2 regions of the Bradyrhizobium sp. IC3195 genome follow, and region 2 is predicted to be linked to the other one. Evidence: predicted binding sites of a transcription regulator. Region 2 holds the regulator's gene; the other holds the start of a gene.
The links. Region 2 encodes HrcA, which represses chaperone genes, less so after heat shock. Its sites were predicted from a motif close to GTTAGCACTCNCNNNNNGNGAGTGCTAAC; they were not measured.
Positions count from the first base shown of each region.

Region 1: the regulator HrcA is predicted to act here: its motif matches at 5,686-5,714, upstream of I6F09_RS06320 (co-chaperone GroES).

Region 1 is NZ_JADYVG010000002.1:539,861-546,746, forward strand. Features, by position in the region: gene I6F09_RS06295 (nucleoside transporter C-terminal domain-containing protein) at 1-536, shown strand, start outside; gene I6F09_RS06300 (rhomboid family intramembrane serine protease) at 657-1,856, opposite strand; gene I6F09_RS06305 (cupin domain-containing protein) at 2,008-2,535, opposite strand; gene I6F09_RS06310 (tetratricopeptide repeat protein) at 2,827-4,956, shown strand; gene I6F09_RS06315 (usg protein) at 5,091-5,378, opposite strand; gene I6F09_RS06320 (co-chaperone GroES) at 5,757-6,071, shown strand; gene groL (chaperonin GroEL) at 6,118-6,886, shown strand, end outside.
Region 2 is NZ_JADYVG010000017.1:981-7,866, reverse strand. Features, by position in the region: gene I6F09_RS26460 (penicillin-binding protein activator) at 42-1,274, shown strand; gene hemW (radical SAM family heme chaperone HemW) at 1,375-2,532, opposite strand; gene rdgB (RdgB/HAM1 family non-canonical purine NTP pyrophosphatase) at 2,519-3,154, opposite strand; gene rph (ribonuclease PH) at 3,166-3,879, opposite strand; gene hrcA (heat-inducible transcriptional repressor HrcA) at 4,048-5,136, shown strand; gene grpE (nucleotide exchange factor GrpE) at 5,231-5,848, shown strand; gene pncA (bifunctional nicotinamidase/pyrazinamidase) at 6,001-6,723, opposite strand.

The DNA of each region.
Region 1 (6,886 bases), on a different contig from region 2:
CGCTGGAGGATCCGCAGATGGAGGTCGCCAGCACGATGGACGCGATCGTGAAAGGCACCAGCGCGGGCATCGAGCTGCTGATCAACATCGTCGCGATGCTGCTGGTGCTGGTGGCGCTGGTCTATCTCGTCAACGCAATCCTCGGCCTGCTCCCGCACGTCGGCGGCGCCGCGATCTCGCTGCAGCGGCTGCTCGGCCTCGTCATGGCGCCGGTGTGCTGGCTGATGGGGCTGCCGTGGGATCAAGCGATCACCGCCGGCAGCCTGATGGGCACCAAGACCGTGCTGAACGAATTGATCGCCTATGTCGACTTCTCGAAGCTGCCGCCCGATACGCTCGATCCGCGCTCGCGCCTGATCATGCTCTATGCGATGTGCGGCTTCGCCAATTTCGCCAGCCTCGGCATCATGATCGGCGGCTTAGGGGTGATGGCGCCGGAGCGGCGCGAGGAGATCAATGCGCTGGGGCTGAAGTCGATCGTGTCGGGGACGCTGACGACGTGCCTGATGGGAGCGGTGGTGGGGGTGTTGGCGTAGGCTCTCTTTCCACGCGTCATTGCGAGCGAAGCGAAGCAATCCAGACATGCGTCCGCGGAGACAGTCTGGATTGCTTCGTCGCAAGAGCTCCTCGCAATGACGGCGGCGAGAATCTTTGCCTCAACCGCACAATTTCGACTTCTGCAGGATGCGACGCACCTCAGGCACCTTGGAACGGCACGGCTCGGCCGCCATGGCCTTTGCCTCGCTGGTTCGCCCCTGCACCCACAGCAACACCGCTATCAAGCCCTGCGCCCCGGAGCGCACCGGCCCACCCGCCACGTCCGAAGCTGCGAGCGACATGGCGGTTTGCGCTTCCCTCTCGGCGGCATTGATATCCGCTTGTTCCAGGAAGAAGACAGCACGGTAGACGTGAGCCCGCGCGTCTTTCGGGTAGCGGCTAACGAGATCGAGCGACCGGCTGGCCATCTCGTCGCCCTTCATCGGCACTTCCGAGGCGCGGATATAGTGCGCGGCATCGGCCATGTAGGCCGAATAATGCGCGGCGGCGAAGCCGGCGCAGATGAGAGATCCGATGGATCCTGCCAGCAAGGTCATGCTCGCGCTCCGCGGCAGGCTGTCATAGGACCAGAAGGCGAGCCACGGCGTGACGGCGAGCGCGGCGCCGGCCACCGCACCGCCTGCGTGGGCGTAATAGTTGACGTTGCCGGAAGCGCCAAAGGCCATTGGCAGCAGTGCGGGAACACCGAAGAACAGCGACGTCTTCAGCCTCGATATGGTCTGATCGGCGTCCGCTTCGGGATCGAAGCTCGCCACGAACAGCGCGGCGATCAGCCCGGTGATGGCGCCGGACGCACCGACGCCGACCGTGCCGGGACCGTTGCCCAGCAGCGAGCCGGCCTCTCCGGCCAATGCACTGGCAACGAAGATCAAAGCAAACCAGCCGCGGCCGATCAGCGACTCCAGCCTGACGCCGACGATGAACAGCGCCACGCAGTTGCTCACGAGGTGCCACCCGCTGCCATGCAGAAGCGGCGCAAGGCCGATTCGCCACCACTCTCCCCTCCCGACGACGAGATCGTAGCCGGACGCCCCCTGAGCGATCAGCGAGCGGACATCGAGATCGCCGTTCCGCGCGATGTCGATGGCGAGACTACGCTGCAGAACGAAGATCAGGAGCAGACCGAAGATCAGGCCGACGGCGAGAAAGGGGATGTCGGCCAGAAGCTTGTTGTCGGCAAAAAGCGTCTCCTCGCTGGACGAGGGCTTCTCTATCGCGACCGGCGCGGCGGCGGCTTGAAACGATGCTCTTGGAGCTGGCGCTACGGTGCCGCGTCGGCCAAAAGTGTTGGTCGCCATGAAAGCATTTCCCGCGTTGACACAGCCTTGAGTTGACGCGAGAGGTATTTTCGACTGGTTAGCACCAGGCTTGCGGGGCGGCCGAAATCATCCCGATTGCTGACCGCCCGGTTTCTCGGATCGACCGCATTTTAGCGATCGAGAGTTGCGCTTACGCCTTCAGCTCCACCGTCTTGAACTCAGCGGGGAGGATCACCTCCAGCAGCTCCACGTCGTCCGAATAGTCCAGGATCATGTGTCTGATCTTCGGCGGCTGGGTCCAGGCGCTGCCTTGCTGCATCAAGGTCTCGCCCTGCCCGTCCATATAGGTCTTCACCCAGCCCTTGAGCACGTAGACCATCTGGAATTCGACGTCGTGATAGTGGAGCTTGGACACCTCGGCCGGGTTGCAGGGACCTTGCAGGCGGATCACATGCGCCTGCGCGAGGCCATGGGTCGCCTCGCCGATGCCGAGATCGCGATACTTCGCGTAGGCGCGCAGGCCGTCGGCCTTGAAGTCTTCCTCGCGGTGATGGCTGACGGCGATGCGCTGCTTCGGACGTGCGGGCTTTTTCGCAGCGGCAGTGCGCGCCTTCGCCTTCACGGCCTTGCGTGCCGAGGATCGCGCCGCCGCCTTGGCGCCACTCCGCTTCTTCACCGCGGTCTTCAATGCGGGCCTCGATGCCTTTTGCTTGGCCATTGTCTGCCTCCCTGTTTCTGAGCCGCCGTCGCGCGGTATGGCTTGAAGGTCAGCTTATCCAGTCGTGGGCGAGGCAGCAATCGCAGAGCTGGTCGTGTTGAGTAGTGCCGCATCCGCGCTGTCACCCTCCCCCTCCAGGACCCTCCCCTGGAGGGTAAGAGGCTGAGGCCAATCACGCGATCACCGTATCGGATCGTAGCTTGCCCCAAGCTGGCGCGTCGGGCTGGGGTCGTCTCGTCTTCGTTCTCGCGCTGAACTAGTCTCGCCCGGGACATCCGGGGGAATTGATTCATGGGCAGCAATGTCGGTCAGCGTGCATTTCAAAATGCCCGGCTTCAGAAGCGGCAAAAGGCCGACGTGCTGCCCTTGCTCGGGCAAGCGCTCGAGTTGCACAAGAAGGGACGCTTGCCCGGGGCCAAGGCTGCCTATCGCCAGCTCCTGCAGATCGCGCCCAATCAATTCATCGCGCTGCATATGCTCGGCGCGTTGGAGTCCGATGCTGGGAATTATCAGCAGGCCGAGAGCCTGCTGAGCCGGGCGGTTGTCGTCGATCCGCGATCGGCCGAAGCCCATATGAGCCTGGGCGTCGCGCTGAACGGGCTGAAACGTCACAATGATGCCCGCGAGAGCTATCGCAAGGCGCTCGCCTTGCGGCCCAACTACGCCCTCGCCCTCTCCAATCTCGGGAACGCGAGCGCGGCCCTGGATCGCTACCAGGAAGCGCTCGACAGCTACGATCGGGCGCTCGCCGTCGACGCAAACCTCGCCGAAGCCCACAACGGCCGCGGCTCCACGCTCTGCCGTCTGCGCAACTACGACAAGGCTCTTGCAAGCCTGAACCGCGCGCTCGCGATCAAACCCGACTATGCGGCGGCGCTGGCGAACCGCGCCGTGGCACTCCGGGAGCTGCAGCGATTCGACGAGGCCATGGCGGATTGCAACCGGGCAATCGCCCTCGCCCCTGACGACGTGAACGGATGGCTCTGGCGCGCCAATGTCTTGCTCCAGACCCGGCAGATGGCCCAGGCACTATCCGATTGCGAGAAGGCGCTCGCGATCGCGCCCGATTCCGATCAGGCTCATCTGGTGCTGGGCCTTTGTCTTGCCGGACTAGGCCGGGTCGACGAAGCCCTCGCCAGTTTCGACAGAGCCCTCGATATCAGGCCCGATCTCGAGAGCGCGATCTCGAGCAAGATCTTCACGCTCGATTTCGTGCCGGACGCCAGCGTCGAGCGGCATCAGCAGGCGCGACGCGTATGGTGGGAGCGGATCGGCGCGAGAATCGCTTCAGAAGCGGCGGCACCGCATGACAACGGCCGCGATCCGGATCGCCGCCTGGTGCTTGGCTACGTCTCCTCGGACTTCAACGCGCATTCGGCTGCGTTCATCTTCAAGCCCGTCCTGCAACACCATGACCGCGCCCAGTTCGAGATCGTGTGCTACTCGTGCTCGGCGAAGGAGGACGCGACGACACGCGAATTTCAAGGCATCGGCGATCGCTGGCGTGACGCCTCGCAATGGAGCGACGATCGCCTCGCCGCCCAGATTCGCGACGATCGCATCGATATCCTGATCGATCTGTCCGGCCATACAAAAGGAAACCGCCTCGGCATATTTTCGCGCAAGCCGGCACCGATCCAGGCGCACGGCTGGGGCCATGGCACCGGCACCGGGTTGCCGACAATCGACTATCTGTTCTCGGATCCGGTCGGGATTCCGCACGACGTTCGGCATCTGTTTGCAGAGACGGTGGTCGACCTGCCGTGCTTCGTGACGCTGGCGCCGCTGCCGGCCGGGATTACGCGGGCCGGAACGCCGGCGCTCTCGAACGGCTTCGTCACGTTCGGTGTCTTCAACCGCATCAGCAAGATCTCGGACGAGGCGGCGGCAGTCTGGTCCAGGATCCTCGAACGGGTGCCGGGCTCGCGACTGCTGATCAAGGACGTTGCGCTCGACGACCAGCTGGTCCGCGACAAGCTGCTGGCGCGATTTGCGGCTTGCCGATTGCCGGCCGAACGCGTCGATCTGCTCGGGGCCACCTTGCGGGACGAGCATCTGGCATCGTTCAATCGCATCGATATTGCTCTCGATCCGTTCCCGCAGAACGGCGGCGTCAGCACATGGGAAGCCCTGCAGATGGGCGTGCCCGTGGTGGCGAAGCTCGGCAACAGCCTGCCCGGCCGCGCCGCCGGCGCCATCCTCACCGCGCTGGGCCTGCCGGACTGGGTCGCCGACAGCGAGGAGGCCTATGTCGAGATCGCGGCCAGCCGCGCGGCCGAGATCGGCGAGCTCGACAAGCTGCGCCGCGAACTGCCCGCAACGATCAACGCCGCGGCCGCGGGCAACCCCGTCTCATATGCACGCGCGGTGGACGCGGCCTATCGCGCGATGTGGACGCGTTATTGCAGCGGCGGCGTCTGATTGCGTGATCTCGTAGGGTGGATTAGCCGAAGGCGTAATCCACCGTTTCTGTTTCGGCACGCGGAGAGAAACGAGGTGGATTACGCCAGCGGCAGCGCGTCGCGCCGCCGCAGGCTAATCCACCCTACGCGGCCTCAATGCAGGCGGAACACGCCGTCAACGGCGCGGAGCTCGGCCGGCTTGATCAGCTTGGAATGGGCCACCGTCACCGAATGGAGGGGACCGTCGAGCTTCTCCTGCCAGAACGCCAGGAAATCGGTCAGCGCGGGGAATTTCGGAAACATGTCGTAGTTCTGCCAGACATAGGTCTGGAGCAGCGAGGGATGATCCGGCATCCGATAGAGAATTTGTGCCGTCGTCAGCCCGTAGCCCAGCATCTGTTTCCGGAATTCCTCGGAAACGCCCCCAACGCGCAGTCCCATGCCAAACCTCCTTTGCAGGAGCGCATTCGGCGAGTGGCTTGGTCCGTGCCCCGGGGAGCCACCCGGAAACGATGCGCTCACATGAGAGAAATGTGACGCAAACTGACAACTCATCTCAAGCCCAAAAGTTTAACAAGCTGTTGAAATTCAATGCTTTAGCAGCAGAGACGGCTCCGTGCTAATACGGTCACGGCTGCCCGGTTAACGATGGCGAGGAGTTTCTGGCAGTCCGCGCTTTCGGCTGCTATTTTTTCTGCTACAAACCCTTGCTCCCGCAAAATTCCTGTCCTATTTCAGGCTCGCTCGTGCTAGCACTCACGGGCAACGATTGCTAACAATCTCAAAACCTCAACCCGAGCAATTGCTTAGGAGGACTGCATGAAATTCCGTCCGCTTCACGACCGCGTCGTGGTCAAGCGCATCGACGCCGAAGAGAAGACCGCTGGCGGCATCATCATTCCCGACACTGCCAAGGAAAAGCCCTCCCAGGGCGAAGTCGTCGCCGTGGGCCCCGGTGGCCGCGACGAAGCTGGCAAGCTGATCCCGATCGACCTGAAGGTCGGCGACCGCGTGCTTTTCGGCAAGTGGTCCGGCACCGAGGTCAAGATCGACGGCCAGGACCTGCTGATCATGAAGGAGAGCGACGTGATGGGCGTTCTCGAAGTCAGCGAGTCCAAGAAGAAGGCGGCTTAAGAGCCCCTCTCCTCCCCTCCAGTCAAACCCTCAAGGAAAAATCCAGATGGCAGCCAAAGAAGTCAAATTCTCGGTTGAAGCGCGCGACAAGATGCTGCGCGGCGTCGACGTACTCGCCAACGCGGTGAAGGTCACGCTCGGTCCGAAGGGCCGCAACGTCGTGCTCGACAAGTCGTTCGGCGCTCCCCGCATCACCAAGGACGGCGTCACCGTCGCCAAGGAGATCGAGCTCGACGACAAGTTCGAGAACATGGGCGCGCAGATGGTGCGCGAAGTCGCCTCCAAGTCCGCTGACGCGGCCGGCGACGGCACCACCACCGCCACCGTGCTGGCCCAGGCGATCGTGAAGGAAGGCGCGAAGTCCGTTGCCGCCGGCATGAACCCGATGGACCTCAAGCGCGGTATCGACCTCGCAGTCGAAGCCGTCGTGGCCGACCTCGAGAAGAACTCGAAGAAGGTCACCTCGAACGACGAGATCGCCCAGGTCGGTACCATCTCGGCCAACGGCGATGCCGAGATCGGCAAGTTCCTCGCCGACGCCATGAAGAAGGTCGGCAACGAGGGCGTCATCACCGTCGAGGAAGCCAAGTCGCTCGAGACCGAGCTCGATGTGGTCGAGGGCATGCAGTTCGACCGCGGCTACATCTCGCCCTACTTCGTCACCAACGCCGACAAGATGCGCGTTGAGATGGACGACGCCTACATCCTCATCAACGAGAAGAAGCTCTCCTCGCTGAACGAGCTGCTGCCGCTGCTCGAGGCCGTGGTGCAGACCGGCAAGCCGCTGGTCATCGTCGCCGAGGACGTCGAAGGCG
Region 2 (6,886 bases):
TCGTGATCAGCCGGCGACGGCGGGTCGGAAGAGAAGCTGCCATGGTCGGCCCGCGTCATCCAAAGTCTCACCTTCCGGGATCCCCATCGCCAGGGGCGACCCGGCGGACTGCGCTCGGCCTGTTGCTCGGCGCGCCCGTGCTGTCGGCCTGCGCCGGCGTGCAGCAAAGCCTCAGCCAGTTCTCCAACCCGTTCTCGAGCTCCGCGCCGCCGGCTCAGCCGGCAGGCCCGCAGCAGCAGGCGACGACCGCCGGCACCGGCGGCGTGAAGGTCGGCCTGATCCTGCCGCTCTCCGCGGCCGGCAATGCCGGGCTCGCCGCGCAATCGATGCGCAACGCCGCCGAGATGGCGCTGGCCGAGTTCCAGAACCCGAACATCCAGCTCCTGATCAAGGACGACAATGGCAGCCCGCAAGGCGCGCAGGCCGGCGCGCAGCAGGCGGTCGACGAGGGTGCCGAGATCATCCTCGGGCCGCTGTTCGCGCAATCGGTGCCGGCGGTGGCGCAGGTCGCGCGCACGCGCGGCATTTCCGTCATCGCCTTCTCGACCGATTCCAGCATCGCCGGACGCGGCGTCTATCTGCTCTCGTTCCTGCCGGAGTCCGACGTCAACCGCATCGTCGAATATTCCGCCGGCATCGGAAAGCGCTCCGTCGCGGTGCTGGTGCCCGACAACGCCTATGGCAATGTCGTCGAGGCCGCGGTGAAGGCGGCGGTGCCGCGGCGCGGCGGGCGCATCGTTGCGTTCGAGAAATACGGTGCCGATCGCGCCACGCCCGCGCGCACCGTGGCGCAGCAGCTCGGCAGTGCGGACGCGCTATTCATTGCCGATGACGGCGATGCCGTCGTGTCAGTGGCGGATGCGATGACGGCCGCGGGCGCGAACCTGCGCAACATCCAGCTGCTCGGCACCGGCCTGTGGGACAATCCGCGCGTCTATGCCAGCGCCGCGCTGCAGGGCGGCCTTTACGCCGCGCCCGATCCGGCCGGCTTCCGCGCCTTCTCCGGCCGCTACCGCACGAAATACGGCGCCGAGCCGATCCGCACCGCGACCCTTTCCTATGACGCGGTCGCGCTCGTTGCCGCGCTGGCGCGCACGCAAGGCGGCCAGCGCTTCTCCTCCGACGTGCTCACCAACCCCTCAGGCTTCGCCGGCATCGACGGCCTGTTCCGCTTCCGTGCTGATGGCACGAATGAACGCGGACTTGCCGTGATGAAGGTGACGCAAGGCGGCGGCGTTGCGGTGGCGGGCTCGCCGAAGAGCTTTGGGGCGTAATGGTTTCGTAGCCCGGATGGAGCGCAGCGTAATCCGGGTTCTGTCCACGCGGTGAGACCGTCCCGGATTGCGCTACGCTCCATCCGGGCTACGAGATCCGCTAAGCCGCCAAATCCGCGACCACGGCATCCAGCACCGGAAAACCGCTGCTGGTCACGCGCAGCCGTCCCGTCGCATCCACGGTGATCGCTCCTTCCTCGCGCAAGAGCGCGATGCGGCGGGGGTCGAGCGGGCGGCCGGCGAGGGCCTTGTAGCGCTCGGGATCGATGCCTTCGGCGAGACGCAAACCCATCAGCAGGAATTCGTCGGCGCGCTCCTCGCTGTTGAGGAGCTCGTCGCTGACGACACCGTCGCCGTTGGTCTCGACCCGCATCAGCCAGGCCTCGGGACGCTTCTCGGTGGCGGTGGCGTGGCGCACGCCGTCGATGTCGAGACGGCCATGTGCGCCCGGGCCGATGCCGGCATATTCCTCGCCGCGCCAGTACACCAGATTGTGCCGGCATTCGGCGCCGCGCCGCGCGTGATTGGAGATCTCGTAGGCGGGCAGCCCGAGCTTGTCGCAGGTCTCCTGCGTGACGTCGTAGAGCGCGCGGGCGACCGCTTCGTCCGGCGTCTTCAGCTTGCCGGCCTGGTGCAGGCCGAAGAAGGGCGTGCCTTCCTCGATCGTCAATTGATAGAGCGACAGATGCTCGGCCGCTTCATCGATGGCGTGCCGCAGCTCGCCCGCCCACATCGCCGGCGTCTGGTCGGGGCGGGCGTAGATCAGGTCGAACGAATAGCGGTCGAACGCGCGGCGCGCGATGGCGACGGCATCGAGCGCTTCGCGCGCGCTGTGCATGCGGCCGAGCGCTTTGAGCGAGGCGTCGTCGAGCGCCTGCACGCCCAGCGAGACGCGGTTGACGCCGGCGATGCGATAACCGGCAAAGCGCGTGGCTTCGACGCTGGTCGGGTTCGCTTCCAGCGTTACCTCGACGTCGCCTGCGACGGTCCAGTGCTTGCCGATCGCGTCTAACACCGCGCCGACGGTGGCGGGCTGCATCAGTGACGGCGTGCCGCCGCCGAGGAAGATCGAGGTGACCTCGCGGCCGGGCGCGCGCTCGGCGGTCGTTGCGATCTCACGCGCGAAGGCGGCGGCGAAGCGCGTCTCGTCGATCGCGGCATGGCGGACATGGCTGTTGAAGTCGCAATAGGGGCACTTCGACAGGCAGAACGGCCAGTGCACATAGACGCCAAACGCATCCTTGTTAGCGCGGCTCAAGGCAGATCTCCGCCAGTTTCCGAAAAGCGCGGGCGCGGTGCGACAGGCCGAGGCCAAGTGGCGGCAGGCCGTGCTTCTCGATGCTGGTCATCTCGCCGAAGGTGCGGCTGTGCCCGTCCGGCAGGAACATCGGGTCGTAGCCGAAGCCGGCCGTGCCGCGCGGTGGCCAGATCAGCGTGCCGTCGACGCGCGCCTCGACCTCCTCGCGATGATCGTCGGGCCAGGCCACACAAAGCGCCGAGACGAAGTGGGCTTTGCGCTTGTCCGGCGTGGTGGCGCCGCGCTCCTGCAGCAGGCGCTCGATCTGCGCCATCGCCGCGTTGAAATCCTTGGATGGACCGGCCCAGCGCGCGCTGTAGATTCCCGGCGCACCGTCGAGTGCGTCGACGACGATGCCGGAATCGTCGGCGAAGGAGGGCAGCTTGGTCGCCTCCGCCGCGGCGATCGCCTTGATCGCGGCGTTGCTGCGGAAATCGTTGCCGGTTTCCTCGGGCTCGTCTAGGCCGAGCTCGCCGGCCGACACCGCCTCGATCCCGTACGGCGCGAGCAGCTCCCTCATCTCGGCGAGCTTGCCGGGATTGTGGGTGGCGATGACGAGCTTGTCGGTGATTCGGCGGTGCATGGGCCTATTGACTACGCCACGGCCAGTTTCTGCAAGTCCACCAGACGCGCAATGCCCTTCTGCGCCAGGGCGATCAGCTTCAGGAACTCGTCCTGCGTGAACGGCTCGCGTTCCGCGGTGCCCTGCACCTCGATGATGCGGCCATCGCCGGTCATGACGAAATTGGCGTCGGTCTCGGCTTCCGAATCCTCGGCATAGTCGAGATCGAGCACCGGCGTGCCGTTGTAGATGCCGCAGGAGATCGCGGCGACGTTGTCGCGCATCACGTTGGCCTTCACCATGTTGCGCGCCTTCATCCAGTTGAGGCAATCGGCAAGCGCGACCCAGGCGCCAGTGATCGAGGCCGTGCGCGTGCCGCCGTCGGCCTGGAGCACGTCGCAATCGACCGTGATCTGGCGCTCGCCAAGAGCTTCGAGATCGACGATGGTGCGAAGCGAGCGGCCGATCAGGCGCTGGATCTCGACGGTGCGGCCGCTCTGCTTGCCGGCGGAGGCCTCGCGGCGGGTGCGTTCGGAGGTCGCGCGCGGCAGCATGCCGTATTCGGCGGTGACCCAGCCGCGGCCCTGCCCCTTCAGCCACGGCGGCAGGCGATCCTCCAGTGTGGCGGTGACCAGCACATGGGTGTCGCCGAATTTAACGAGGCACGAGCCTTCCGCATATTTGACCACGCCGCGCTCCAGCGTCACGGGGCGCAATTCGTCGGGCGCACGGCGGCTTGGCCGCATGGGAAATCTCCAAAACTCACGGGAATAGGCTGTTCGCGGTGCTTGTAGGTGGGGCGGGGGTGGGCGGCAAGGGCTTATTCACCCCCTGACCGTCGGCCTGCAAACGCCACGCTTGTCAGACGCGGCCCGGATGGACAAATTATAAGGATCTGAGAGGAGTTACCGTCTGTGGCCCATCACGATCCGATCCATCTGATCGCGCCGCGCGCAGGCCTTGCCCAGCTCAACGAGCGTTCCCGCGACATCTTTCGTCAAATTGTCGAAAGCTATCTCGCGACCGGTGAGCCGGTCGGCTCGCGCAACATTTCCCGCCTGATTGCGATGCCGCTGTCGCCGGCATCTGTGCGCAACGTCATGGCCGATCTGGAACAGCTCGGCCTGATCTATGCCCCGCACACCTCCGCCGGCCGGCTGCCGACGGAACTGGGCCTGCGCTTCTTCGTCGATGCCCTGATGCAGGTCGGCGACCTCAACGAGGCCGAGCGGCAGGCGATCCAGAGCCAGCTCTCGTCCGTCGGCGAGGCGCAATCGGTCGAGGCGGCGCTGGACCAGGCCTTGATGCGGCTCTCCGGCCTGACCCGGGCCGCCGCCGTCGTGCTGACGCCGAAATCCAATGCGCGGCTGAAGCACATCGAATTCGTCCGCCTGGAACCGGAAAAAGCGCTGGTGATCCTGGTCGGCGAAGACGGCCAGGTTGAAAACCGCGTGTTGACGCTGCCGCCCGGAGTTCCCTCTTCGGCGCTGACAGAGGCCGGCAATTTCCTCAATGCGCGGATCCGCGGCCGGACCTTGGCCGAAGCGCGGCTCGAGCTCGAGACCGCACTCGGCGAGGCCCGTGCCGAGCTCGATCAGCTGACACAGAAAGTGATCTCGGCCGGCATTGCCAGCTGGTCCGGCGGCGAGAGCGAGGACCGTCAGCTCATCGTCCGCGGCCACGCTAATCTGCTCGAAGATCTGCACGCGCTGGAGGATCTGGAGCGGGTTCGCCTGTTGTTCGACGACCTCGAGACCAAGCGCGGCGTGATCGATCTGCTCGGCCGGGCCGAGACCGCCGAAGGCGTGCGCATCTTCATCGGCAGTGAGAACAAGCTGTTCTCGCTGTCGGGGTCCTCCACCATCATCTCGCCCTATCGGGATGCCGCCGGCCACATCGTCGGCGTTCTCGGCGTGATCGGCCCGACGCGGCTGAATTATGCCCGCGTGATCCCGACCGTGGACTACGCCGCCCGCATCGTCAGCCGCCTGTTGGGGGGCTGACCGGCCTTTCTGCCGATCACGGGCGCTTGATTTTCGCGGGCTTAAGCACGATATCCGGGCCAACATCCCTGAAACGAGTTCGAGATCAGAGCCGATGACCGAGCAAGACCGGCAACCCCAAGACACGACTGCAGCGACCGGCGAGCCCGTGGTGTCGAAACCCTACATCATGCCCGACGATCCCGAGCCGGGTTCGGTCGAAACCCTGCAAAAGGAAGCGGCTGAAGCGCGCGACCGCATGCTGCGGACGCTGGCCGAGATGGAGAATTTGCGCAAGCGCACCGCAAAGGAAGTCGCCGACGCCCGCCTCTACGGCATCACCGGCTTCGCGCGCGACGTGCTCGACATCGCCGACAATCTCCAGCGCGCACTCGATGCCGTTCCGGCGGAGGCGCGTGCTGCGGCCGATCCCGGCCTGGTCTCGTTGATCGAGGGCGTCGAGCTCACGGAGCGCGCGCTGCTCAACGCGCTGGAAAAACACGGCGTGAAGAAGCTGGATCCTCAGGGCCAGAAGTTCGACCCGAACTTCCACCAGGCAATGTACGAAGTGCCTGACGCGTCGGTGCCGTCGGGCACCGTGGTGCAGATCATGCAGGCCGGCTACACCATCGGTGACCGCGTGCTGCGCCCGGCGCTGGTCGGCGTCGCCAAGGGCGGCGCGAAGACTGCGCCCGCGGCGAACAACAACGAATCGAGCAGCGCGGCGAACTGAGTGTTGGCGTCATTCCGGGGCTCGACGAAGTCGAGAACCCGGAATCCATTGAACAGCAGAGACAACCGCACAATGGATTCTCAGGTGCGCAAATTGCGCACCATAGCTCGCGCTGAAGCGCGCCCCGGAATGACGGAAGGATAGCGCGCCGCCTACGCGCTCACCGCAATATCCGCAGACTGAATCCGCTTCACGCCCGCCTTGGCCATATCGGCCCAGGCCTTGGCGAGCGAGCCCTGCGTGTCGATGCCGCGGCAGGCGTCTTCCACCACATAGACCTCGAAGCCCGCCTTGCGCCCGTCGAGCGCGGTCCAGGCGACGCAGAAGTCTGTCGCAAGACCAGCGACGAAGACGCGCTTGATCTTGCGGCCCCTCAGGTAGCCGGCGAGCCCGGTCGAGGTCTTGCCGTCGGCCTCGAGGAAGGCCGAATAGCTGTCGACGTTCTTGTGAAAACCCTTGCGGATGATGAGCTCGGCGTGCGGGATCGACAGGTCCTTCGACAGCGCCGCGCCCTCGGTGCCCTGCACGCAATGGTCCGGCCACAGCACCTGCTTGCCGTAGGGAAGATCGACCGTTTCGAACGGCTTCTTGCCGGAATGAACCGACGCAAACGAGACGTGGCCCGGCGTGTGCCAGTCCTGCGTCAGCACCACATTCGCAAATGCCTTCGAGATCTTGTTGATGACCGGCACCACCTGCTCGCCTTGCTTCACCGCGAGGCTGCCGCCGGGCAGGAAGCAGTTCTGCACGTCGATTACGAGCAGCGCGGACGCTTCGTCCGGCTTGATCGGTGCGGCCGCGAACAGCGCGCTTGGCGCGAGCGTCGCCAGCGCCGTCGTTCCAAGCATTGCCAAGACTTGTCGCCGAACCAGCATGTCTACCTCCCCTCCAGGATGATCCAACGGGAGGAAGCCTAGTTCCGTTCGTATACGAACAGAAGCCTGAAAATGCAGCCGGTATTGGTGAGTAATCGAGCTTAAGCCGCAAGCTCAGTGCACCTCTCCCGCCCTCCCCCGCAGGCGGGGGAGGGAGCGCATC